One region of the Paenibacillus sp. WG02 genome, then DNA from elsewhere that is predicted to be linked to it. Evidence: riboswitches for the same ligand, from Rfam matches in the RefSeq annotation. Region 1 holds a riboswitch; each other region holds the start of a gene.
What was found. Region 1 has a riboswitch for cyclic di-GMP ahead of ACBP55_RS01085 (transglutaminase-like domain-containing protein). Riboswitches for the same ligand answer to the same signal wherever they lie in the genome.

Region 1 (8,007 bases):
AATTAGTAGTTCCCGGAGGACTGATCAAATCTATATTGAATTCTGTTTGGTAAACAATCGAAATTGGTTCTGAGATCGCATTCGTGAATTTAACTTTGAACCCATCCTCAGCACCGACAGAACTATCAAGGATATAATTCGCCGACGGTAAGACCACGTTACCTTTTTTAATAACTAACGAATCGGGCTTGAAACGCAATCCTTTATTCGAAAATGTATCGGTCACAACTAGATTGTTCATCAACTGACTGTCTCTGTTAATGATGATAAGCCACGATACGGTTTTGGCCTTGTAATCTGCGATTCCAGGATACTTAAAAATTGCCCCCTGTTCAATAGCCCGTGATGCTGAATCACTTGCTCCGCTGCCGGACGTAACGGTATTCGTAATGATCGCATTATTCAAAACCGGATTACTTGCCTTGGTCTGATAAGTAATTTTATAGGCCGATGAAATATCATGATTAAATTGCAGTTTAAATCCTTTCTTGCCAGCAGCTGTTTCCGTTGTGACGGTGTACTCCCCAGTCGGCAATTCACTTCCCAGTGTCTCATTCCCACTTGAATTGAACGTTACGGGATAGATATGAAGGGATCCTGCAACAATTTCTTGTGTATCATTGAATAAGTCCTTTAGGAATGCTGCTGACTGGGCAATTGTCCTTTCATTATAATTATATTTGATTCCCCAACCAATAATTTGCGTAATTGGACTATAGCTTTCCGCTATTTTATCCAAAGAACTTCCACGCGTTATATGGACTGTCGCAGAGGCTTGAACAGGATTTTTATTACTCCCTCCAAACGTTGCTGTATTCACAAAGATATCTTTGTCAAAATCGGTTATTGGTGTCGTATATTGAATGCGGTAAGCCGTATGAATAGGAGATTCATTGAATCGAACAGAAAGATCCGCCCCTGTTCTATTAACTGTATACTTACTGCTATCCACCAATGCTCCTTGTACGACCGTTCCATCTAGATGAACCCCTAAATCATAAACAGCTACAGTTACAGGAACAGATAGACCTATGGGAATAGGGTCCGTCACCACGGCGTTCTGAACAGAATCCAGCGTCTTATTCACATCCACGGTCCAATGAATATCTTTCGCGTTAAACCCAGAGGGTACGCCTCTCTTTTCGATTGTGGAAGTGACCGAGGGCTTTAGATGAAGGATGAAAATCTGTTCGCCAGATTGAATCGGAATTGTAATCGTTACCGTTGTGCTCTCCGTAAGTTTACTTATATCTAACTGTGTTCTGAAAGTGAGCGTGCCATGTACATTGTCATGGCTTTCGATGTAGTTGTTAAAAGTAATCAACACTTGATGACTAGCCTGATCCACATGAAAAGTTCCCAACTGATTCGGTCCCATGTCCAAACCGCCACTGATATCGTTGAAAAGCAAAAATTGCTGCGGCAGAGTGAACGTAAACGTATCACCACTATGGTACCCATGACCGTTTGGCAAAGACCATGTATAGTCTAGCTGCACTTTGGAGTTAGGATCGTAAACATTGCCGGTCACAACTTGTCCCGAGCTGTCATACACAGCCATCGTCACGCTGTCAAGAATATTGTTTGAAATCGTGTTCGCACTAGCCTTGGTAGTAAAGCCAATTCCGTAAATACTCTGCATAAAAATTAATAAAGTAATCAGCAGCGCACTCGTCTTTTTCTTCAACATAAATTCATACCTCCATTCATGATTAATTTTTATTGAGATTATTAGTTGCAACTTATGCACTTGAAACAAATTGTATCATTTTTAATACTATATGATACAACTTGTATTGTAAATCTTGGAATTTAATGTTTTTTTAACATGAACGGCACAAAAAAACCTGTACTCAGTTGAGTACAGGTTTCTTCATTTACTCTAATATATTTTGGAAATTTGATAATTATGATCGTTTTTTATAATATCTATTGTTTCACCGGCTTGTATATGAACAGCGTCATACGTGGTATCGATCGTCACCCATTCCTTACTTTCCTTTAGGAATACTTGATTCCACGCATGATAAGTATCTGGCGCATGGCTTTCAAATCCCATAACTAGACGGGTTGGAATCCCCTGGCTTCTTGCCATTGCCGCAAAAGTAGCAGCAAAGTCATAACAAATTCCATTGGACGCTTCGTAGACCATATCCAGATTAGGTACATAATTGTCTGCTACACTTTGGGCCTTCTCGTAATCATACTGGAAATGTGTTGTGATATATCCATAAATGGCCTTTATTTTGTCGATATCTTTTTCTTTATCTCCAGCTAATTGCTTAGCCTCAATGACCGCCTTCGATTCATCGTTCCAATCGATCAAAGGAATGGACTGTAGAAATACCGCATTCTCGTCTTCCATCTCTAAATCTATTTGTTCTTGCGCAACAACTTTATATTTATTAGCTCCTATGGACTCTCCAATCAGCACTTTATACGGTCCGTTTCCAAGCTGCAAAGGGTACTGGTCCCCTTCTGCGAAGGTGTAATCATATTTGACATTTTCTCTCATTATTCGTACGAGAACTTTGGCGTTCTTATCGTTTGAATAATGAACCGAGATAATTCCTTTATTCAGAGCATCTTTATCGATCACGGAAGGATTGGAAGCTGCAAATATCCCTTGCGGAGCAAGAGTAAACAGAACCGCAGCAATGATCGTTCGTATGATTGGCTTTTTGAACACAAAAAAATCCCCTTTCGGTAACTGGCTGCCAACTTAGTTCGGCTAAGGAAGGCCCTTTAGTTTTGCGTCTCTAGTTTTCGCTAGATTTGCCTTTATCGGAGGAACGCACCGAATCCCTATAATCACTATAGTGATAGTGCAATCTTAACATAGGCTTGTCTCTCTGGATAGACAAAATATTACATTTTATTCCTTAGACTGCACCAGGATTCCCTTAATGGCAATACGATGAGTCGGATTTTCCATAGGATGACAAGTTATTAGCGTAATCTCCCGATCTTTGCCGTTACCCTTCAGCACCCAGACATCCTCTGGGAGGACATACTGTTTGTCCACTACCTTGTAGATATACGTTTTGCTCCCTGTATTCACTTCTATGAAATCCCCTTCAGTAACTTCATCTAATCTATTAAAATTTTTCCCGTAGGTCAGGTTTCGATGACCCGCAATGGCATAGTTACCAACAGCTCCTACTTTGCCTGTTTTGGCAATACTAGCAACGGAAATCTTCAAATTATTCACGGTTGCATCTGTCAAAATAGGGAGCTTTAAATTAATTTTATCGATTGTGAGGACACCCTCTATATTCTTCTGCGGCAAAGTAACAGGCTTCGGTGTCATTTCTGCGGCTAAGGGGCCTGGCTGACTGCTTGGTTGACTGCTCGGCGAGCTGCTTGCTGGCAGAGCTTCCACTTCCGGACTGGAAGAAGGCGCGACCAACCCCGCATTCGTTTCCTCCTCGATGTCAGAGGCTGTCTGATCCATATTCTGCAGATTTTCCTGCCATTGTTTCAAAATTTTGCTCTGCTGATAGCTCTCATAACGATCGTTTAGCGTTGGATAAAGAAAAATGATAATCCCAAGAACGATAAATAACAGTGATAGCTTTTTTCTAATCACAAATGGCACCGCCTTCTCTTGGATCTCACGCAATAATGATACTCCGAGGAAAATTAGATTTGGCATGATTTGTAAACAAACCTATAAATAAGTTAAGCATGCTTCTAATTCTGTGCGCAACCTATTTGGGTATTAATTTACTTGTTTAATCTTAAGGGAATAGCAGCAAATAAAAAGCCATAACAGCAAATGAGCTGTTATGGCTTCTATTCCTCCATTAACTAACCGTCTTCGGACGCTCCATTCGCGTAATGCCTGGCCAGCGGAATGTGGCCCATTCAGGCTGCCTCTTCTCAACCCGAGCAACAACAACGGTCATATCATCTTGAATTTCACCATGATGGTGGCGGAAAATCCTTTCTAATAAACAGTCCGCAAAATCCTGCGGCATCGTCGTATCGATCTCCTGAATCATCCGCTTCATCCACATCTCTTTGTTTACCGCATGTCCCGGTGCATCGTAGATGCCATCTGTCATCATGACGAGGATATCACCGGATTGGAGCGGAATCGAGACCAGATCAACGTCAATCTCGCTCAAGATACCGACCGGCAAATTATTAGCCGATATCGAGATCACTTCCGTCCCGCGCTTAATGAAGCTAGGCGTAGAGCCAATCTTCATGAACGTTGTGTTTGCGTTGTACATGTCGATCAAAGCCATATCTACGGTCGCGTACATCTCATCCGAAGAGCGCAGCATCAACACCGAGTTCAGCGACTTGATCGCCAGCTTCTCGTCCATGCCCGACTGCAGCAGCTGCTGCAGGATGCTCAGAGCCGTCTGGCTCTCCGCACGCGCGCGCTCGCCGTTGCCCATGCCGTCGCTAAGCGCCACGGCATACTTGCCATTGCCTAGCTCCACCGTGGAGAAGCTGTCGCCCGAGAAGAGGTCGCCCCCCTTGGCTGCGCCGGCGACCCCGGTTTCAACCTCGTATTCCTTGGCGGAGCCGAATACGACCGTGCTGTAACCCTCGCCGCGCGCATGCATCTCTTCACGCATGACGGCGACGTTCTCGCCGATGATTTCGCTCAAGAGCGGCGCAATGATTTTCCGGCATTCATCGAAGCCCTTCGTGTATTGATGAATGATTTCAATCTCGATATTTCCTTCATCTAAGGAAATGATGTCGATGGTATGGATGGATAAGCCCAGCTCCTCTAGGGCATTACGAATTTGCTCTTCTTGAAGGAACAGCTCCTGTCCTTCCCGTTTAATCTCCTTGGCCAAGTCCTCCATCACTTGGGACACGCCCGATAGCTGATCAGCCACGAGATGCCGGCTATCCATAATCTGCTTTTTCCAATGCAAATCATTCTTGTACAAGCCATATTGCTGCTTCATCACATCCAACACTTGATCTGTGCGAATGCATACCTTCCTCCATTCCGGTGGAATATTCTTCTTCGTCATACTCTCCTTCATCTCAATTTGGGTCATCATATCGGTCATATACGTATAGGTTTGATAAAATTTTTGATCCCAGCACTGGCTCTTTTTCCAGCAGGAATCACAAGCCTTCTGCGCAACCGCATTCATGAAATGTCCAACTTCCTCCTCCTTGCGGCTCACCGCATCATCCGTCGTCAATTGCTTAAAGCTCCGCGCCAGCTGGCGGAACACTTCGGAGAACTGTTCCACACGTCCGGCTGTAACATCGCGAACCCGCTTCGCATAGTCCTGTTGGGATTTCAGATTTTCCTGCGTGCCAGGTACATATTTAGCAAGTGTCAGAATTAAGCTCCGAGGTGTCAACAGGAAGAGTGCAACAGCTGCAAGCGACTCCCAGGTGGAGTTGATCACGTCAGCCCCTGACCCCATATAGAAAGCAAGTATCGATGACCCCAACAGCATTCCGAAAGCAACAGCCAATCGATTACCATCTTTGAGAAGCCCTGCTAGCATCCCCGAGAAAGCCAGTAAACTCATTTGATAAACCGCATTGCTATTCGCAAGACTTAAGATTAATCCTGTGATGACACCTACCGAAGCTCCGAAAGGCGCTCCCCCCACCAGCGCAAATAATAGAATCAAATAACGGGACAGCACATGTTCAACGGTAATTGGACCTACAACCCAGCTCACCGTTCCTGTCATTACAGAAGCTAACAAGATAATCAGACAAATAATTTCCTCATGTTTCAAATGGTAGTTCTTACGGGTAAGCGTAAATACAGGTATAGCTTGAATAAAAATTAGCGTCAGCACTAGACTTAGCAGTGCCTCAACGGAGACCATCATAAGTGTATACCAGCTTAGGTTCGAGACTACCAGCTCCGCAAAGAGCTGAACCAACAAGGTAGAGCTGAATACTAGCAGTGGCGCTAACGAAAGGTCGGAGCGTTCAAATTTCTCTAATGCCTTTTGGATGAGCAAGAACACGATGATTTCCGTAACCAGATAACCTGTATTCGAACTTAGTGAAAGTAAGCTTCCAGCAAATGCGGCAATCCCTACCCAGTGTAAAATATCTCTTCTTGTAAAATAAATCACAGCAATGAACGCTAGAGCAAATGGAGATAGCTGTTCCAAAATCATCGCACGTCCAAGCAAGAAAGCCATCACGATGAGCAGTAAAGACCACTTCTTAGCTACAAAGGCTTGTACGAATCGATTCTCCACGGCTGCGCTAAGTGCGCCTGCTTTCGCTTTCTGCCATAATCCCGACCAACCGCCACCAATCACTGCGCTTAAGCTTCTTCTCTGCATGTTTTCGAACACCATCCATTTCTTTCCTTATTTGTTTCTCTAGTATAGAGACAATCTAGCAGAAAGTTTGTCAGAATGAGTTGATAGATTCAAAGAAATTTCCGACAAGCCGCGTTCGCTTTGTCACCATGCCTCAGCCCTTGCCTAGTCTCGCTTTACCCTATCGAAAACGTTTCCAAAAGTCTGATTGCCTCGAACTTTCGCCCTGCATATGGGGGAGATACCCGTAATTCCATGTCGATTGTTCTTTGCGTTATTTTAACTATTTGACGATTGGATAAAAAAACAGGCTTGCGCTGTCCTTGGTCGAGAGCCTAATTTTTAAGGCGCGGGCGCCAGATGAATGAATCCCCCTTATCAATGGAATGATGTTGTAAAAAGTACAACAATTGCTGCCTAGATCCTGGCTTTCTCCCATTGTTGTTGCACAATGTACAACAATTAGGCCAAATATTGGCGATTTCGCAACAAATGGGTTAGAAATGTTGTAGGAACTACAACTTCAAGCTGCAAAATAGCCTTTTGGAGTTAAAATTGTTGTAGAAAATGCAACATTGGTAAGCCACTCTTCCCTCACGAAGCTGTTGAACAACTCAGAATTTGGTTAGGCATATCAGTTGCAAGAAGATATTGTCCCTTACTGAACGATGAGGCATGAAAACTAACCATCCCAATTAGGGAGAAGCTCACTTACCCGCAAATGTAAAAAAAACCACACTCGCCTAAGCGAATGTGGTTCGTTACTGCATCTATTAGTCTCTTCTTCCGCCTCGGCCACCGCGTTTGGACTCGGTGTTCTTTTTCAAAGACGAAATCCGCTCTTCACTATCTTTAAGGAACCGAGATACTTTATCTTCGAACGAAAACGGTCTAGCTCCGCCTTGCTGCTTGTTAAAGCCGCCGCGACCGCCACCACCGCCGCCTCGATTGAAGCCACCGCCGCCACCTGGACGACCGCCACCACCACCGGGACCACCGCTTGGAGGACCACTACGTTCTCCGCCGCTACTTGGACGACCACCTTGGTAGCCTCCTGGACGATCTCCACTTGGACGTCCTTGATAGCTGCTGCCACCTGTACGTTCAGGACGAGCTGGTCTTTCCTCAACTGGTTTGTCAACCGTCTGCTTGATCGACAATCCGATCTTGCCATCCTTGTCCACGTTAATCACTTTGACCAATACTTTGTCATCCAGCTTTAAATGGTCATTAACGTCTTTCACATAATTGTCCGCGATCTCCGAAATGTGAACAAGACCGGTAACTCCTTCAGCAAGCTCGACGAATGCTCCAAAGTGAGTAATCCCCGTCACTCTACCCTCTAACTTGGTGCCAACTTCAATTGCCATAAAGTAAAATGTTCCTCCCTTAAAATGTTGAAAACACTGGCTACGCCGATTATAACCGATGCAGAAACCACGGTCAACACGGCAACAGCCTCTTCTTCTTGTTGATTTTTATTGCGACTTTGAGACACTCAATGGCGTCTCTCCGGTTTTACTATAATGAAAATCTCGACGAATAATTTGATCCAAATACTCGTCATTATGAAGTCGAGCGACTTCTTTCGTTGTTTGCTCTTTGAGTTTTTTGGCCTCAACCAGCTGTTGCTCCATATTCGCTACGACACTACTCTTCTCTTGCAGCTTAGCGAACTGCCCCCAAATGTTCACAGCAGCCCAGCTCATAAAACATAGGACAAAAATCA
Region 2 (8,007 bases), 2.4 Mb from region 1:
TGCTCGCGCCCCCGCGATAGCCTCGCCACCCGACTTAGCGCATCGAGCGCTAAGCCAAGGGATGCCTATGCCGGCCAACACCAGCATACAAGCAAGTAGGATTGCCAATTCAACATGATGCGCAGCCATCACAATACAACCTAGAAGTCCAGTGAGCAAAGCAACTAGCGGGGGCGCAAGAACGCGTAAATACACATTTTGCAATTGCTCCACATCGCCAATGACCGCATGAAGCAGTTCTCCGCTTCGTCCCTTCTCTAACAGCTTGACCCCATTCGGTTCCAAACGTTCGTAGAGCCAAACGCGTATGCGATGCAAAATACGGAATGTCAAATCATGAGAAACAAGTCGCTCTAAATAACGAAACACGCCTCTAGAGAGACCGAAAAATCGGACACCCACAATCGGAACCCAAAGCATTAGAACGGATTCGGGGCGCAGCGCCGCTTGAGCAATGAGGTAGCCGGAGGTTCCCATCAGCCCCATATTAGCGGCGATTGTCAGACAGCCGAGCAGCACCGCCAAAGCTGTTCGGCCTTTGTATGGACGAACGAACTCAAGCATACGTATGAACGTCCCACTCCGATTAATGCGCTCTTTCTCATTTGAATCCTGGCGGGAAATACGGTGGCTAAACGCTTCAGTCATCACACCTTCGGAAGATCCATGAGCTTCAGCCTCGTTTAGAAACGCCTCCGTTTTCGCAGCGCTATTAGCCTTCATCATGCGAGCATACAGCCCACCAGCGGCTAACAAATCAGCTGGCGTTCCGATTTCAGCAATCCGCCCGTTCTCCATCACAATAATGCGATCCGCGTTTTGTACCGTTTCAAGACGATGCGCCACTGTTATTGACATTCGATCTTGCAACTGCTCATTCAGCCCCTGTCGCACGATAGCCTCATGAATGAGATCCAGCCCTGAGGTTGGCTCGTCGAGCAGCAAAATTGGCGCTTGCTTAAGCAGCGCGCGTGCGATGGCAATACGCTGCACTTGACCGCCGGAAAGACGGACAGACTCCCCCAACATCGTCTGATCGCCTTTCGGAAGCCTATCGATGAAATCAACGCCTGACGCCAGAAGCATTACTGCCATATCTGTTTCTGCGACATCACCGCTGCCCATGATCAAATTTTCTTTCAAAGTGCCGTGATAGAGCCTTGGATTCTGATTGACGGCGGATAGTTGATCGCGCCACCATGTCATCGATAGCTCCGACAGCGGGATGCCATAGACTAGAATTCGCCCTTCCGTAGGCCGAATGAAACCCTGAAGAACATCTAGGAGCGTGCTCTTGCCGGAGCCCGAAGGACCAATCACGGCTACTCGCTCTCCAGGTTCAAGGGTGAACGATACGTTAGAAACCGCAGCTCTTTTTTCCCCAGGGTAGGTGAGTCCGATCTCTTGAAATTCGATTCTGTAACCCTTCGCATTCCAAACGGGACGCTGACTGTTGTCCCGTTCCGTCCAGCCTGGGGATTCCGTCTCCAGAATATCCATGATGCGCGCAGCAGCAGCCATCCCATTCGTGCTCGCATGAAACTGGGTCCCTAGCGCTCGCACAGGCACATAAAACTCTGGCGTCAAGAGCAGCACTAGGAACGCATGCTCAAATCCAATTTCTCCAGCAACCAGCCGCAATCCCAGAAATACGGCAACGATGGCCGTACTAAGCGTTGCAAACAATTCCATGACAAACGCCGATAAAAAAGCTAAACGCAAGGTCCCCATCGTCGTTTTGCGATATTCTTCACTGATTCGGGAAATAATTTCAATTTGCGCACGGCTGCGATTGAAAATCTGCAGCGTCGGTAAACCGCGCAGGATATCGAGAAAGTGACCTCCTAATCGTCCAAGCGTATTAAACTGCTTCTGCGCCTTCGATTTGGCGGCCATCCCAACGAGAATCATAAAAATAATGAGCAGCGGGAAGGTGATCGCGAGCACTAGGGCGGATAGCCAATCCAAACCTGCAACAAAACAAAATACGGCAGCAGGAATGAGCATGGACAAGGCCATCTGCGGCAAATAGCGGGCCAAATACGTTTCCAACTGTTCAACGCCTTCGTACACAGTGCTTATCAACTCTCCGCTGCGCTCACCTTTGGCGTAATTCGGTCCTAAGTCGGCGATTTTTTGAAGCAGCCTTATACGCAGATCGCTCTTAATGCGGAGCGCCATACGGGATGATACATAGTCACTCGCCATTTGGATTACCGCTCTCAAGCCAATCCATCCGAGAAGCGCAACCAACACTGGAATCAGAGCAGTAAGCCCGAGTCCTTTCATAAACGCCCCATTGACAATCTGAGCCAAATAGGAAGCCTCTACGATAATGAGAGTTCCCCCGGCCAGGCCAAGCGCAATGCAGATGGCAAACAATTGAAGCGTCCCCGGCACTTTCAGTAATAGCTTCTTCATCATGCTAGTATTCCAAATGATCTTTCACGGTGAGCCGTTTGCGGAATACCCAGTACGTCCACGCCTGATAGGCGATGACCAAAGGAACTGTTGTTAGCGCAATGATCGTCATCACTTTAAGCGTATACGGATTAGAAGCCGTGTTATATATCGTAAGTGTCCATTCCGGATTCAGTGAAGAGATCATCACCCTTGGAAACAGCGACATGAACACCGTGATGGTGGACAGCGTGATCGTTAAGCCCGTCATGATGAACCCCCAGCCGTCACGACCTGCCTTGAGGAAGAAATGAACGGACAATAAAGTCATCCCCGCCGTAAGCGGAACCATTCCCGGGATAATGCCGTCACGGGTAAACATGTCTGTCTGGAAGTAACACAGCAGAACAAAGAGCAGAAGAGCTGCGCTTGCCCACGCTCCAAAACGTTTGGCAGCTTGGCGAGCTCGTTCGCGGAGCTCCCCTTCTGTTTTGAGCGAAAGATAGAGCGCGCCATGCAGTAAAAACAAGAGTACGATACTAACCCCAGCCATAACCGAGAAAGGTGAAATTAAATCCCAAAACGAGCCCACGTAATTCGTATTGGCATCGATCGGCACCCCCTTCATCAAATTCGCTAGCGCGACGCCCCATAGCAACGGGGGCAGCAAACTGCCGAAGAAGATGATCCAATCCCACGTTTGACGCCACTTCGGATTCGGTAATTTGCTGCGAAACTCAAACGCGACACCTCTTCCGATCAGGGCAATGAGCATGAGAAACAAAGCCATATAAAATCCACTGAATAAGGTGGCGTACCAACCTGGAAACGCGGCAAACATGGCGCCGCCCGCTGTAATGAACCACACTTCGTTGCCATCCCAGACGGGGCCAATCGCATTGATAAGAACACGCCTTTCTGTATCCGTCTTGCCAAGGAACGGCGTCAGCATGCCCACGCCGAAATCAAATCCTTCCAGAAAGAAAAAGCCGACAAACAGCACCGTGATCAGTACAAACCATAAGGTTTCAAGCATAGGTGATTTCCCCTCACTTTCTTATTATTCATCAGTCCCCCTGTCTTACAGCAGGGTTGCCATGTTTTCCTCACGTTCATCCCGATCATGAAGATTGTGCCCTTCCTCCTCGACTCCCTTGCGTACAAAATGGACGATAAGGTACACGAACACGATTGCCAGAATGCCATAAACAAGCATAAAACCGATTAGCGAGGTCGCTACCATGGATGAGGAAACGAGAGGTGACACCCCGTCTTCTGTCTTATGCAATCCGAACACAGTCCAAGGCTGCCTTCCCACCTCTGTCATGATCCAGCCCGCTGAGTTCGCGATAAAAGGAAGACTAATGGCGGGTAGCATCCATTTCAAATAATGACGATACCGTTCCAAGCGATTGCGTAATGCGGCGTAGGTTCCTAGCATACTAAGCAGAATCATGAGTACGCCAGCCGCTACCATAATGCGGAAGCTCCAGAACGTCGTCTTCACTGGCGGAATATAATTGCCAGGACCGTATTTCGCCTCGTACTCGGCCTGCAGTTGATTCATACCGGGCACACTGCCAGTAAGCTTGTTATACGAAAGAATGCTTAACGCATAAGGAATTTCTAATTGAGACTTGTTCTCCTGCTTCTTGACATCGATTCGAGCAAATACGGTCCAAGGGGCGCTGTCCCCCGTTGTGTTCCACAGTGCTTCTGATGCAGCCATCTTCATCGGCTGAGATTTCATCAAATGCTGTGCTTGCTCATGTCCAGCTACAGCTGTCATAAAGCTTGCAGCGAGAGCAAACACGATCCCTATTGTAAAAGAGGCTTTAAATAAATCCACTCTGTGTTTGCGTATGATTTGATAAGCGCTGATGCCTGTTACGAACATTGATCCTGTAGCAAGCGCCCCATAAATAACATGCGGGAATTCAACCCATAGCTGTGTGTTGCCAAGCAGCGCGAAGAAATTCGTCATCTCCGCACGTCCATTCTGAATCGTGTAGCCGACGGGCTCCTGCATGAAAGAGTTCGCGCTCAGAATCCAGAGTGCGGATAAAGTTGCTCCAATTGCTACAAGCCATATACAAGCCAAATGCACCTTTTTCGACAGCCGATCCCAACCGAAAATCCATAACCCTAGAAACGTTGACTCCAAGAAAAAAGAAACCAAGGCTTCTACGGCAAGCGGTCCCCCAAAGACTGCACCAACATACCGAGAATAATCCGCCCAGTTCATGCCGAACTGGAACTCTTGCATAATTCCTGTCACAACACCCACTGCAAAATTAAGGAGAAACAATTTGCCCCAGAATTGTGCCATTGCTTTGTATTTATCGTCCTTCTTGACCACATACATCGTTTGCATACAAGCAATCAGATAGGCAAGACCGATAGATAAAGGTACGAAAAAAAAGTGGTAAACTGTTGTTATTCCGAACTGCCACCGACTTAAGTCTAATGCTTCCAAAAATAGCGCCTCCCTTCTTTTCGTTGTAAGTATAAATCGTGGCGTGTTGTTTGCATGTGATGAATATCACAACCGCGGTAATTTCTATTGAACAAAAAGTGTAAAAGAAAAACACTTCTCTAACCCCACTCGGGATTAAAGAAGTGCTCAACATACGAACTATGAGGCTCACTTAGGCGATTCGTTATCTGAACGCAGGCTTAGTTAGCTGTAAATTCAGGACCGGTATATACTGAAGGAATAACAATTTCACCTGATTTGATTTTATCGGCGAACGCTGCAATTGTATCCTTCACGTCTTGTGGAACAATAGGTGACAAGGCAAGTCGAACGGCATCCGGATTTTCGAGTCCAATTTTTTTCACCGTATTCGGCTTCCACGTACCTTCCGTCAAATCTTTAATCGCTCCATATACGGTCAAGCTTGCATCCGAAATCGCAGATCCAATGAAAACATCGGGTGCATCGGCATAATAATCGCGAACGTTAGCGAATTGATACACGCCATTCTCGCGTGCCGCTTCCGTCACACCAGAACGAGCATTATTCAGCATGGTGAAGATCATATCCGACCCCGCGTTGATTTGCGCTTGCGCAACTCTTTTCGCCAGAGCGGCGTCTTCCTGGTTGCCTGTAAACGTTGTAAGGAACGTTGCTTCAGGATTCGTGTATTTCAAACCGCCGGCAAATGCTGCGCGTCCCAACAGACCGGGACCTACGCGTGCGCCGGAAATATGAGAAACCACATTCGTTTTTGTCAAAAGTCCTGCAGCTGCGCCTGCCAGCCATGCGGATTCTTCCTGTTTTACCTGATAGCTGGACAGGTTATCGCCGGTCAAATTCGTTTGCGTATTAACAAATTTTATTTTGGGAAATTCTTTGGCTACCAACTTCACGGCTTCCGAGCTCTGCCCTGCATGAGCAATAATCATATCTGGGTTTGTATTAGCCAATTCACGCAATGCATCTGCAATTTGAGCGGTGTCATGCGGGATATTTTCCACAAACGTCGCCTTAATTCTGAAATCCTCTTCTGCCTTCGCCAATCCACGGTAAGCAGATTCCATAAAACCGCCGTCCTTGGAGGAACCCGGAATCAACAATGCAACTTTAGCTTTTTTATTATTGGTGTGTGACGGGTCCTTGCTAGCTTCTGCAGTAGACAAACCGAATGAAAATACTAGTGCCATCGCCAAGCTCGACAAAGCCAATTTCGAAAGTAGTTTTCTCAAGATGTACCCCTCGTTTCCAAAAAAGTAGTTTTGTCCGGACAAATCCGAGAATAAACTAGACTTCATTTTTTGTCAAATTATGCCGAAAATAAATATGGGGAATAAACCCAATAATCGCGTAATAGCGCCATTCGCAGGCCTATCCTCCCTAAAGCACCCATGACAATTGCCCTAAATTCCGACATTACGGTATGTTAAGTGAGTATTTAGGTTTAGTAAAAAGGTCTTGTATTTTTCAAAAAGCTATTCTATACTTTGGCCAATAGATATACCCATATCACGAAAAGGCAAACTTCTCGAAAGAGGAGGACGCAAAGCTACGGGCCTAAGGATTTCGATCTACGGCAGCCGGGTCACCGAAAATTGGAGGTCGTCCATCTCTTTTTTTTGGGGGTGGACTTTTTTTATTTCACAATATCTCAATGGGGGATGCTTAGATCATGAAATACATTAAGAATTTGCGAATCAAAACGAAAATCGGGGGGATGCTCGGTCTTTCCATTGTTTTCCTGCTCATTATCGGCTTTACAGGCTATTTCGTCATGAACAAGATGGCTAGCAATGCCCGTGCTATGTACGAAGAAACCTTGATTCCGAACAGCCTGGTCGAAGGACTTCTGTTCGGCAATTCCCAAATGGATGCTTTGCAGCTTGAATTGCTGCTGGCGAAAGACGAAGCTATCATTAAGCAAATCCAACAGCAAATTGTTCAAACCCGCGATAAAAATCAGGCGATACGAAAAGCTCTCGAGCAGATCACGCTGACTTCGAGAGCACAAGAGCAGTACCAAAGCTTTATCAATTTAATCCCTAAAAACAACGAAGCCAAGAAAAAAGTGGATGAATTGGCCGTTGCCAATCAAAAAGAAGCAGCGCATAAGGAATATGTGAATTCGTTCAAGCCGATCCGCGCAGAAATGATCAAAAGCCTGGAGAACGTTGTTAAGTTCAATGAAGACGACGCAAAAATCTTTTACGAGAAAAGTGTTCAAAGCTCCAAGCTGGCTTCCTCGATCATCATTGTCGTTACCCTACTTGCCGTCACTTTATGTTCCTTGATCGGATATGGCATTTCTAACATGATCACAAGACCTGTCCGCAGCATCCAGCAATTGATGGCTAAAGCGCAGGACGGAGATTTAACGGTTAACGCTACATACCAATCCAAAGACGAAATCGGTCTTCTTTCAAAGGATTTCAACGGAATGATCACCAGCTTGAGAGAAATCATTGCGAAGATCGTCCTCGAGTCTCAAAACTTGTCAGCAAGCTCGGAGCAATTGGCAGCAAGCTCCGAACAATCCAACCAAACTACCCATCATGTCGTTGCGGCCATTCAAGACATTGCTGGAGGTGCCGATCAGCAGATGCAAAGTACTATCGAAAGCGTAAGAGCAATGGAAGAGATGGCTACCGGAGTTAATCGGATTGCCGAATTTTCGGGCAATGTATCCGCAATGTCAATGGAAGCTTCCAAGGAAGCCGAGGAAGGCAATATTTCGATCCAGAAAGCGATGTCCCAAATGGATTTGATCCGAGAATCAGTCAACGATTCGGCCAAGAGTGTTAACCAACTGGGTATACGATCTCATGAAATCGGTCAAATCGTCGATGTTATTACCGATATTTCGATGCAGACAAATTTGCTTGCATTGAATGCCGCGATTGAAGCTGCAAGAGCGGGCGAACACGGAAGAGGCTTTGCCGTCGTTGCCGACGAGGTTCGGAAACTGGCGGAGCAATCCAGACAATCGGCGGAACAAATCGCGGGGATCATTCAGCAAATTCAAGGCGAAACTCGTTCTGCAGTTGTCGCCATGGAAAAAGGTAGCATAGAGGTCAAACACGGAACCGTGATTATGCAGGAAGCAGGAGAAGCATTCCGCAAAATTATGAATG
Region 3 (8,007 bases), 3.4 Mb from region 1:
AGATACCCTGATGAATTGGCTTGAAGAGCGGGAAGCTGGGCTTATATGGGTAACGCATGAGATGGAGCAAGCCAAGAGGGTAGGCAATCGGTTCTGGTATTTGAATCGCGGATTATTAGTTGAAACTGTACCGGAAGACTCGTTGGAATGGACGGATATGCCCTCAGTCGAAGGGGGGATGGATTAGACGTGTCTACGCTAGCGTTAGGCTTTACATTGACCTTTGTCATGATTACAGTTGCCTTATCTAAATGGCAGAAGCTTGGGCTTGAGAAGGACATTGCTGTGGGAACCATTCGTGGAGCCTTGCAGCTGTTGTTCATTGGTTATGTGCTTCACTTTATTTTTCAGACGGAGCATTGGGGACTTATCTTTATGATCATTGCTGTTATGATTGTGGTTGCTACACACAATGCGGGCAAACGTGGAGAAGGGTTAAAGGGGATATATTGGAGAATAGCTGCTGCGATTGCTGTAACGGAAACGATTACAATGTCACTCATGCTCAGTTTACAAATTATCAAGCCAACTAGCCAGTTCATTATCCCGATTAGCGGGATGACCATTGGTAGTTCAATGATTGTTTGTGGCTTGTTTTTGAATCAAATGAATCGTGAGGTGCAATCGTCGCGCGGAGAAATTGAAGCGCTGCTAGCTCTCGGATCCTCGGTTAGACAGGCGATTCAGCAAGCACTGCAGCGCTCCGTGAAGGCCAGCATGATTCCGACGATAGACGGAATGAAAACAGTTGGACTCGTACAGCTGCCTGGAATGATGACGGGGATGATTATCGCAGGAGCAAATCCTGTGGAAGCCGTTCGATATCAAATGTTGATTTTGTTTGCATTCACAGCAGCAGCGGCAATTACAAGTATCATATTAAGCATGCTTAGTTATAAATTGTGGTTTACTCGGGAAATGACATTGAAATAAAGCAGCGGATATTTCCCGGGGAACCGCACAAAACGACATGATATGTGATCAGCAAGAAGCGTCCGATTGGTTTACTCGGACGCTTCTTCGTTATGGATGAACGGTTGCTGTGCTTCATCCTATTAATTTAAGGCCGCTAATTAATACCAGACTTGCAATAATCGTGCGCAGAATAGCGGTCGGTGCCTTGGTGGATAGCATGCTTCCGATAACGACGCCGGGAATAGAACCGATGAGAAGATTGAGGACGAGTGTATAATTCACATTCCCCATACTTGCGTGCAGAATGCCTGCTGTCGTCGCAAGGAAAAAAGCGTGAGCGATGTCTGTTCCTACAAGTTGAGCGGGATTCATGCGGAAAAAGTAAAGCATGACAATAGCGTACAGGGAGCCAGATCCTATGGACGTAAGCCCTACAACAAAACCCAGTACAGCACCAATTGTAATGGTTAGTCCTCGTTTCTCCTCCAAAGATTGGAGCTGCCAGCGATTTTCTTTGATCTTGTGGCCGAAGAAAACTTTAAACAAGGTAGCAAAAGCTACCAGAATCAAGACATAACCAAGTGCATGCTTAATAATAATTTCCTGGTTATGAAAGAACGAATTGAATAATTTCAAAAAAACAACGGCTGCGATAACACCTGGAATACTACCCATAGCGAGCATTTTAACCAGCTTGAAATCAATCGTTTTCTGCCGCCAATGCTGAATCGTGCCAAAAAGCTTTGTAATCGAATTATAAAAAAGGTCTGTTCCCACGGCAATTGAAGGATGAATACCAATCAGGATCAAAATAGGGGTTAGCAGCGAAGCTCCGCCAACACCAGTTAATCCGACCATAAAACCTACGAATACGCCCATAAATAATACACTTAAAGTCATGTTGTCATGTCCCCAATCGAATTACCCACTAACCTTATTGGATTAATTTTATTATATAGAAAAGCATTATGTAAAGAGGAATTTTTTGATTTGCTTTTTTAATTGACTTCATCATACTCTGAACATGCTATTCATCCATTCTGGAATCAGTTACAATATGTGGATGTGAATAAAGTCAGCAATTAGGAGGGAACATCCATGAGAAATCGAACAACGGTTATGGTGAGTATTGTTTTGGCGGTATTAGTCTCGTCGATCGATACCACGATTGCGAATACCACAATGCCGATTATTGTGAACGAAATTGGCGGCAATGACCTGTACGCATGGGCATTTACCTCATATATGGTTCTTTCTACCGTATTAGCTCCATTAGCAGGCAGATTATCTGACCTATTTGGGCGGAAACGGATCTTTGCAGCAGGCATATTGTTGTTTCTTTTCGGATCTGTGCTTTGCGGTCTATCCCAGAGCATGCTGCAGTTGATCCTGTTCAGAGCGATTCAAGGTATTGGCGCAGGAGTGATGATGCCTTTTCCTGCCATCATAGCGGGAGATATTTATCCAGTGGAGGAGCGAGGTAAAGTTCAAGCGTATTTCACAGGGATGTGGGGGTTATCTGCGATATTAGCGCCTTTATTAGGAACGTTCTTCGTGACCTACCTGAGCTGGCGGTGGATTTTTTTCGTGAATATACCGGTATGTATCGTTGCACTTCTTGCCTTGCAGCCGTATAAGGAAGTGTATCAACCGAAGAAAGCAGTGGTCGATTATGGTGGGGCTATTTTGTTTGCCTGCGGAATATCCTTTTTGCTGCTTACTACTGCAGTTGAGCATTATAGCTACATATATGGAGCGTTAGGGGGCATATTCATGATGGCATTCTTTTTATATGAGAGAAAGCATCCTGCGCCGATCGTTCCGTTAAATCTGCTGCGGAATCGTCCGGTGGCGATTATGATTGCAAGCTCGTTTCTCAGCTGCGCGGCGCTCTTTGGGACTTCCAGCTTCGTTCCTCTCTTCTTGCAAAATCAAGGCTACTCGTTGTTTGTCAGCGGAATTGCGCTTTTGAGTACATCGATTGGGTGGATGGCCGTTGCTGTACCATGCGGAAAATGGGTGGTTCGCTATGGATATAAACGTCTTTTAATCATAGGAAATGTGATACTCGTCATTACAGCGGCTTTGTTTTATTTTATACACAAGGGTTCTTCTTTCTGGTACACGTTTAGCGCACTAATGATGCTTGGTCTTGCTTATGGATTAATCTTCACAATAACAACAATCGGTTCACAGCAGCTGGTAGAAGCGCATCAGAAGGGCATTTCCACCTCGCTGCAGCTCTTTGCACGGAATATCGGGACAGCGGTCAGCGTAACGATTATGGGGGCAATCCTTACTAAATCCAGCGTCTTTTATACAGGGATTCACGACATGTTCGTGTTTGGACTTTTGGCAAGCTTACTTTCATTGGCCATGCCGTTTGCTATTCGTTCAGCGTCCAATCTGAAAAGCCAGAAGACGGAGTAACCTCCGAATTCTGGCTTTTCTCATAAAGCATTTGGACTAGCATTTGCATCATGGATAACATAGCTCGTTTCAAATAGCTGGTCAGTAAGCGGAACAGAGAATAAATATCCTTGTATATGTTGACAACCAATTTTCTCTAGAAAAGTGAGCTGTTCTTGAGTTTCCACACCTACTGCAATGACATTCTTGTTTAAACTATGTGACATGGCCATTATAGCTTCAATGATAGAAGATGCAGATATACTGGTGGAAATATCTTGAACGATCGATTTATCAATTTTCAAAGTATTGATAGGAGAATTCTGTAAAAAGCTTAAGGATGAGTAATCAGTTCCGAAATCATCGACAGCGATTTTAACTCCCTTGCGCCGTAAAGCATAAAGCTTTTCCATGATGTTACGGCCGTTATTCATCGATACACTTTCGGTAATTTCGAGTTCTAAATACTGTGCTTCCAGCTCGTTTTGATGCAGAATATCGAGTATCATGGTCACCAAATCTTCTTGATGAAACTGGACAGCGGATAGATTGACTGCAATTGGAACAGGCTCCATACCCGCAGATTGCCATTTTTTCATTTGTAGGCAGGCAGTTTGTAAAACCCATTTTCCGATGGCAATAATTTGTCCGGATTCTTCTGCAATCGGAATAAATTCCTTCGGCGAGACACTGCCTAACTTATGGCTATCCCAACGCAGTAAAGCTTCGACACCGATTATTTTGCCGGAAGGAATATTGAATTTGGGTTGGTACATCAAGATGAGCTCATTATGTTCTATGGCTGTTCGGAGGGATTGTTCGCATGCATTTCACCTCGAATAAAGGACACTCATTTCCTGTTTATAAAAATAATAATGGTTTCCTCCGCGTTCTTTGGCCATATACATGGCTTGATCGGCATTTTTCAGTAGAACCTCGGGATCTTCTCCATCGATCGGATACAAAGAGATACCAATACTGGTGGAAACAAAAACATTGCGCCCGTCGATTTGGAAAGGAGCTTCCAATTGTTGAATGATTCTTTCGGCTTGCACAGCAGCTGACTTCTGATTGCCTAGCGGGTACAAAATCACAAATTCATCGCCGCTTAGTCTAGAGACAATGCTTTGAGCTAACAAACTTTCCGAAAGCAATGCGGAGAACTTCTTCAAAACAAGATCTCCTAAGTGATGGCCTAACGTATCGTTGATGAGCTTAAACCGATTTACATCAAGGAAAAGCAGAGCTAAGCTCTGATTATGTTGTTTGGCGTTGTTTAACGCATCATGGAAAAGCTGATTGAACTGGTTGCGATTCGGCAACCCTGTCAGCAGATCAAAGTAGGCTAGTTGATGTACGATTTCCTCGGACTTCTTTTTCTCTGTTAAATCGCGGATATAAGCTGTATAGACATACATTCCTTTATACGAAGAGCTCGTCATCGTTATTTCTGCGGGAAATACGCTGCCATCCGAACGATAGGCTTTCAATTCGATTCGCTTACCGATAATCGTTTCGTCTTTGGCTGTGAATAGCAGATTTAAGAAGGTTGTCTCCTGGCCATCTTTTTCAAAAAGAAAATCGATTAACGTAAGCCCTAAAGCTTCTTTGCGTTCGTAACCAAAAATCGCTTCAGCCGCCGGATTGAATGCAATGATCTTTCCACTTGTATTAAACATCATGATACAATCGATAGCAGACTCTAGTATGGAAGCGTTGAGTGCTGTTTTGTTACTAAAGGATATGTAAAGAGCAATGATTGAAATAATGAGCACTAGCAGCATGAGGTAAATCAAATAATTATCTATCAGCGTAAGATGCATGAATCAACCTCATTTCGTATAAATAAAAAAGTCCATCCCGAATGAAAGGATGAACTCCTTGACTCGGTAACCTGTCGTCCATAGCATCCAAGTTAGGGATGCCTTAGGTCATGGCTTTGCGTCGCATTGTTTCCAATGGTTTGCTTTTAACGATTCCATATATGTAGTTCAAAAGGCACTGGTAAATGTTGCGAAAAGCTTAAATACCAGTTAATACGCCTCATTATAATTAGTTGAAAATGACGTGTCTATAGCGGTATTTGCATATAAATAGCGAAAAATGTCGAATTCAACTAAGAATAATTTATAATGCTAATTTCTTAAATATTTTGTAGTTCTAGAGATGGATAGGTGAGGCTTAATGAATAAATCAAGCCAAGTTCGAGGCATTATTTTTGATATGGATAATACGCTGCTGAGGTCGAGAATTAATTTCCAAATGATGAAAAAGCAAGTGGCAGACTTCCTTACCGAGAATGATCTATTACCGGTTGATTTTCCGATTCAAGAGCATACCACGTCAACCATGATTGCGTATGTGAAAGCGAAGGGGATGCCTGAAGAGACCTATACAGAAGTGATGAAAATGGTCGTTCATCATGAACTAATAGGTATGGAGGGCGCAGGTCTGGAATCCCATGTTTCCGAGCTTCTAATGATTTTAAAGTCGCACTATGTCCTGATTATTGTGACAAACAATTCGTACAAGTCCGCGGTTCATGCGCTGGAAGAGACCGGAATTCATCCATACTTTGATTTGATTATCGGAAGAGAGCAAATGGCAGCGATGAAACCCTCTCCATCCGGATACTTAGCCGCCAAGCAGCATTTTCCTCAAATTCATGAGCGAGAATGGATATCGGTCGGAGATTCGTGGATAGATGGCAGAGCATCCATAGATGCTGGAATCCCCTTTATTAGTTATGGGACCAACGATCACTTGATGAAGGAGAAGGGGATTACACCTATAGCGAATATTGACAGCTTGCTTAAGTTGTTAGATTATGTGTAGATAACGATTAATGAAAGTAGTGAATAAAGATGTTAGTAAATGTGAAATCCCGACTCAACGAAAATGACATACAAGAACTGCTTAGTTACAGTGTTTTCCCTGATCCGGAGGCGCTTCAACCGGTTCTTGAGAGTTATGAAAATGATGCAAATCTTTGGCTGTTTGGGTATGAATCCGAAGGTATCATGGTGGGCATTATCGGCTTTGAACTGAATGATAATCAGGAGATGACGATCACTCATCTGGCCGTTGAACCGGAGAGCAGAGGGGTAGGCTTTGGCCGAGGGATCATCCTTGAAATTATTGAAGATATGCATCCGGTTCGAATCGTGGCAGAAACGGATGAAGAGTCGGTCCAATTTTATCGAAATATTGGGTTCGTCATCCGCAGCCTCGGGGAGAAGTATCCCGGTGTAGAACGTTTCCTATGTACGTATGAGGTGGAAGAAGCGGAAGAGGAGTAGGTTTGTATAGATGTATCTCTTTTAAAAAGGACCAGAGTCGTCGACCGTCGACTCAGGTCCTTTTTGTGTTGCGTCCAGCATGTGCGTTCGTGGCTAAACGCCACCTCCAACTCAATTGCTAGGTTACATCGATAAGATTACTTTTAAGCGTTGGACTAAATTAAGTGTCATGTTAGCAGGCTTTTCGCATATATTGTTTTAGATTATTAACTTAAAAAAAAGAGTGAAAGCGATTTCGTTTCGTCATTTTAAGTGACAAAATTCACAATGCTGACAAGCTCCGATCCGTTTGCTGTCGAATGTGCAAGTAAGTTTTCTAAGAAATAGGAGGGTGCAGAGATGCTGCATATTGTCGTTTGTATCAAGCAGGTACCTGACTCTAGAGAAATTCGCATTGACCCCAAAAATAATACGTTAATTCGCCAAGGTGTCCCAAGTATCGTGAACTTCTATGATATGCACGGGCTGGAAGAGGCGCTCCGTATTAAGGATGAACAAGGTGCAAGGATTACAGTAGTAACAATGGGACCTCCGCCTGCGGAGAAAGGTTTAAAGGAATGCATCTCCCTCGGGGCAGATGATGCTGTGTTGGTGACGGATCGCGGCTTCGCGGGAGCGGACACGCTGGCGACATCGTACGTTGTTGCCCGAACCATCCGCAAAATTGCTGAAACGTGGGGACCGGTGGATATTGTTTTTTGCGGCAAACAAACGCTGGACGGCGACACGGGGCAAGTTGGGCCTGGCGTCGCATGCCGATTGGATTTGGAACAGCTTACTTATGTCAACAAAGTCGTCAGTGTGGATGAAAAGCGGCGAAAAGTTCGTGTGCATCGGCTCTTGGAAGATGGCATTGAAGTCGTTGAGACAAGCATGCCGGTGCTGATAACGGCACTGAAGGAACTGAACAAGGTGAGACGAGCATCGCTGCCTGGTATGATTCGGGCTGCGCGTTATAAGCCGACTGTTTGGACGACGGCTGATTTTCCGGATCTTGAAAAAGCGAAAATCGGGCTAAAAGGCTCACCAACGATCGTAGCCAAAACATGGGTGCCGGAGGTAAAAGCGGTTAAAACGCATATGATCGCGTTTGATTCGCCGGAAGCAGCCGCTGCTCAGCTAGCTGATCAGCTCATGACGAAAGAGATGCAGACTTTGTTAGACTGGTCTTCGTGAAAGTAAAGCATGTGTACGACCCGAAAAACTCAGAATCACCGTTATGGGAATGGAGGAAGTCACGATGTCAAATGAACAATCACCGGACCAGCCTGAAGTATCGATGCCCGATTGGTCGGCTTATCGGGGAGTATTGATCGTTGTGGAGCAGCGAGATGGAGCTGCGAAGAAGGTTTCCTGGCAGCTGCTAGGCGAAGGCAAGAAGCTG

Region 2: linked by a shared signal. The riboswitch ahead of ACBP55_RS11640 (methyl-accepting chemotaxis protein) and the one ahead of ACBP55_RS01085 (transglutaminase-like domain-containing protein) in region 1 are both predicted to bind cyclic di-GMP.
Region 3: linked by a shared signal. The riboswitch ahead of ACBP55_RS24465 (diguanylate cyclase domain-containing protein) and the one ahead of ACBP55_RS01085 (transglutaminase-like domain-containing protein) in region 1 are both predicted to bind cyclic di-GMP.

What each region holds. Positions count from the first base shown of each region.
Region 1 is NZ_AP036016.1:236,825-244,831, reverse strand. Features, by position in the region: gene ACBP55_RS01090 (collagen binding domain-containing protein) at 1-1,690, opposite strand, end outside; gene ACBP55_RS01085 (transglutaminase-like domain-containing protein) at 1,883-2,689, opposite strand; cyclic di-GMP riboswitch class I at 2,703-2,790, opposite strand; gene ACBP55_RS01080 (class D sortase) at 2,876-3,589, opposite strand; gene spoIIE (stage II sporulation protein E) at 3,807-6,299, opposite strand; gene ACBP55_RS01070 (S1 domain-containing RNA-binding protein) at 7,052-7,648, opposite strand; gene ACBP55_RS01065 (FtsB family cell division protein) at 7,757-8,007, opposite strand, start outside.
Region 2 is NZ_AP036016.1:2,611,640-2,619,646, reverse strand. Features, by position in the region: gene cydD (thiol reductant ABC exporter subunit CydD) at 1-2,424, opposite strand, end outside; gene cydB (cytochrome d ubiquinol oxidase subunit II) at 2,426-3,436, opposite strand; gene ACBP55_RS11650 (cytochrome ubiquinol oxidase subunit I) at 3,482-4,876, opposite strand; gene ACBP55_RS11645 (BMP family protein) at 5,077-6,108, opposite strand; cyclic di-GMP riboswitch class I at 6,385-6,469, shown strand; gene ACBP55_RS11640 (methyl-accepting chemotaxis protein) at 6,549-8,007, shown strand, end outside.
Region 3 is NZ_AP036016.1:5,323,479-5,331,485, reverse strand. Features, by position in the region: gene ACBP55_RS24490 (ABC transporter ATP-binding protein) at 1-187, shown strand, start outside; gene ACBP55_RS24485 (ABC transporter permease) at 190-933, shown strand; gene ACBP55_RS24480 (sulfite exporter TauE/SafE family protein) at 1,048-1,815, opposite strand; gene ACBP55_RS24475 (MDR family MFS transporter) at 2,014-3,345, shown strand; partial or broken gene ACBP55_RS24470 (putative bifunctional diguanylate cyclase/phosphodiesterase) at 3,366-4,130, opposite strand; gene ACBP55_RS24465 (diguanylate cyclase domain-containing protein) at 4,155-5,147, opposite strand; cyclic di-GMP riboswitch class I at 5,210-5,302, opposite strand; gene ACBP55_RS24460 (HAD family hydrolase) at 5,509-6,159, shown strand; gene ACBP55_RS24455 (GNAT family N-acetyltransferase) at 6,201-6,623, shown strand; gene ACBP55_RS24450 (electron transfer flavoprotein subunit beta/FixA family protein) at 6,963-7,799, shown strand; gene ACBP55_RS24445 (electron transfer flavoprotein subunit alpha/FixB family protein) at 7,864-8,007, shown strand, end outside.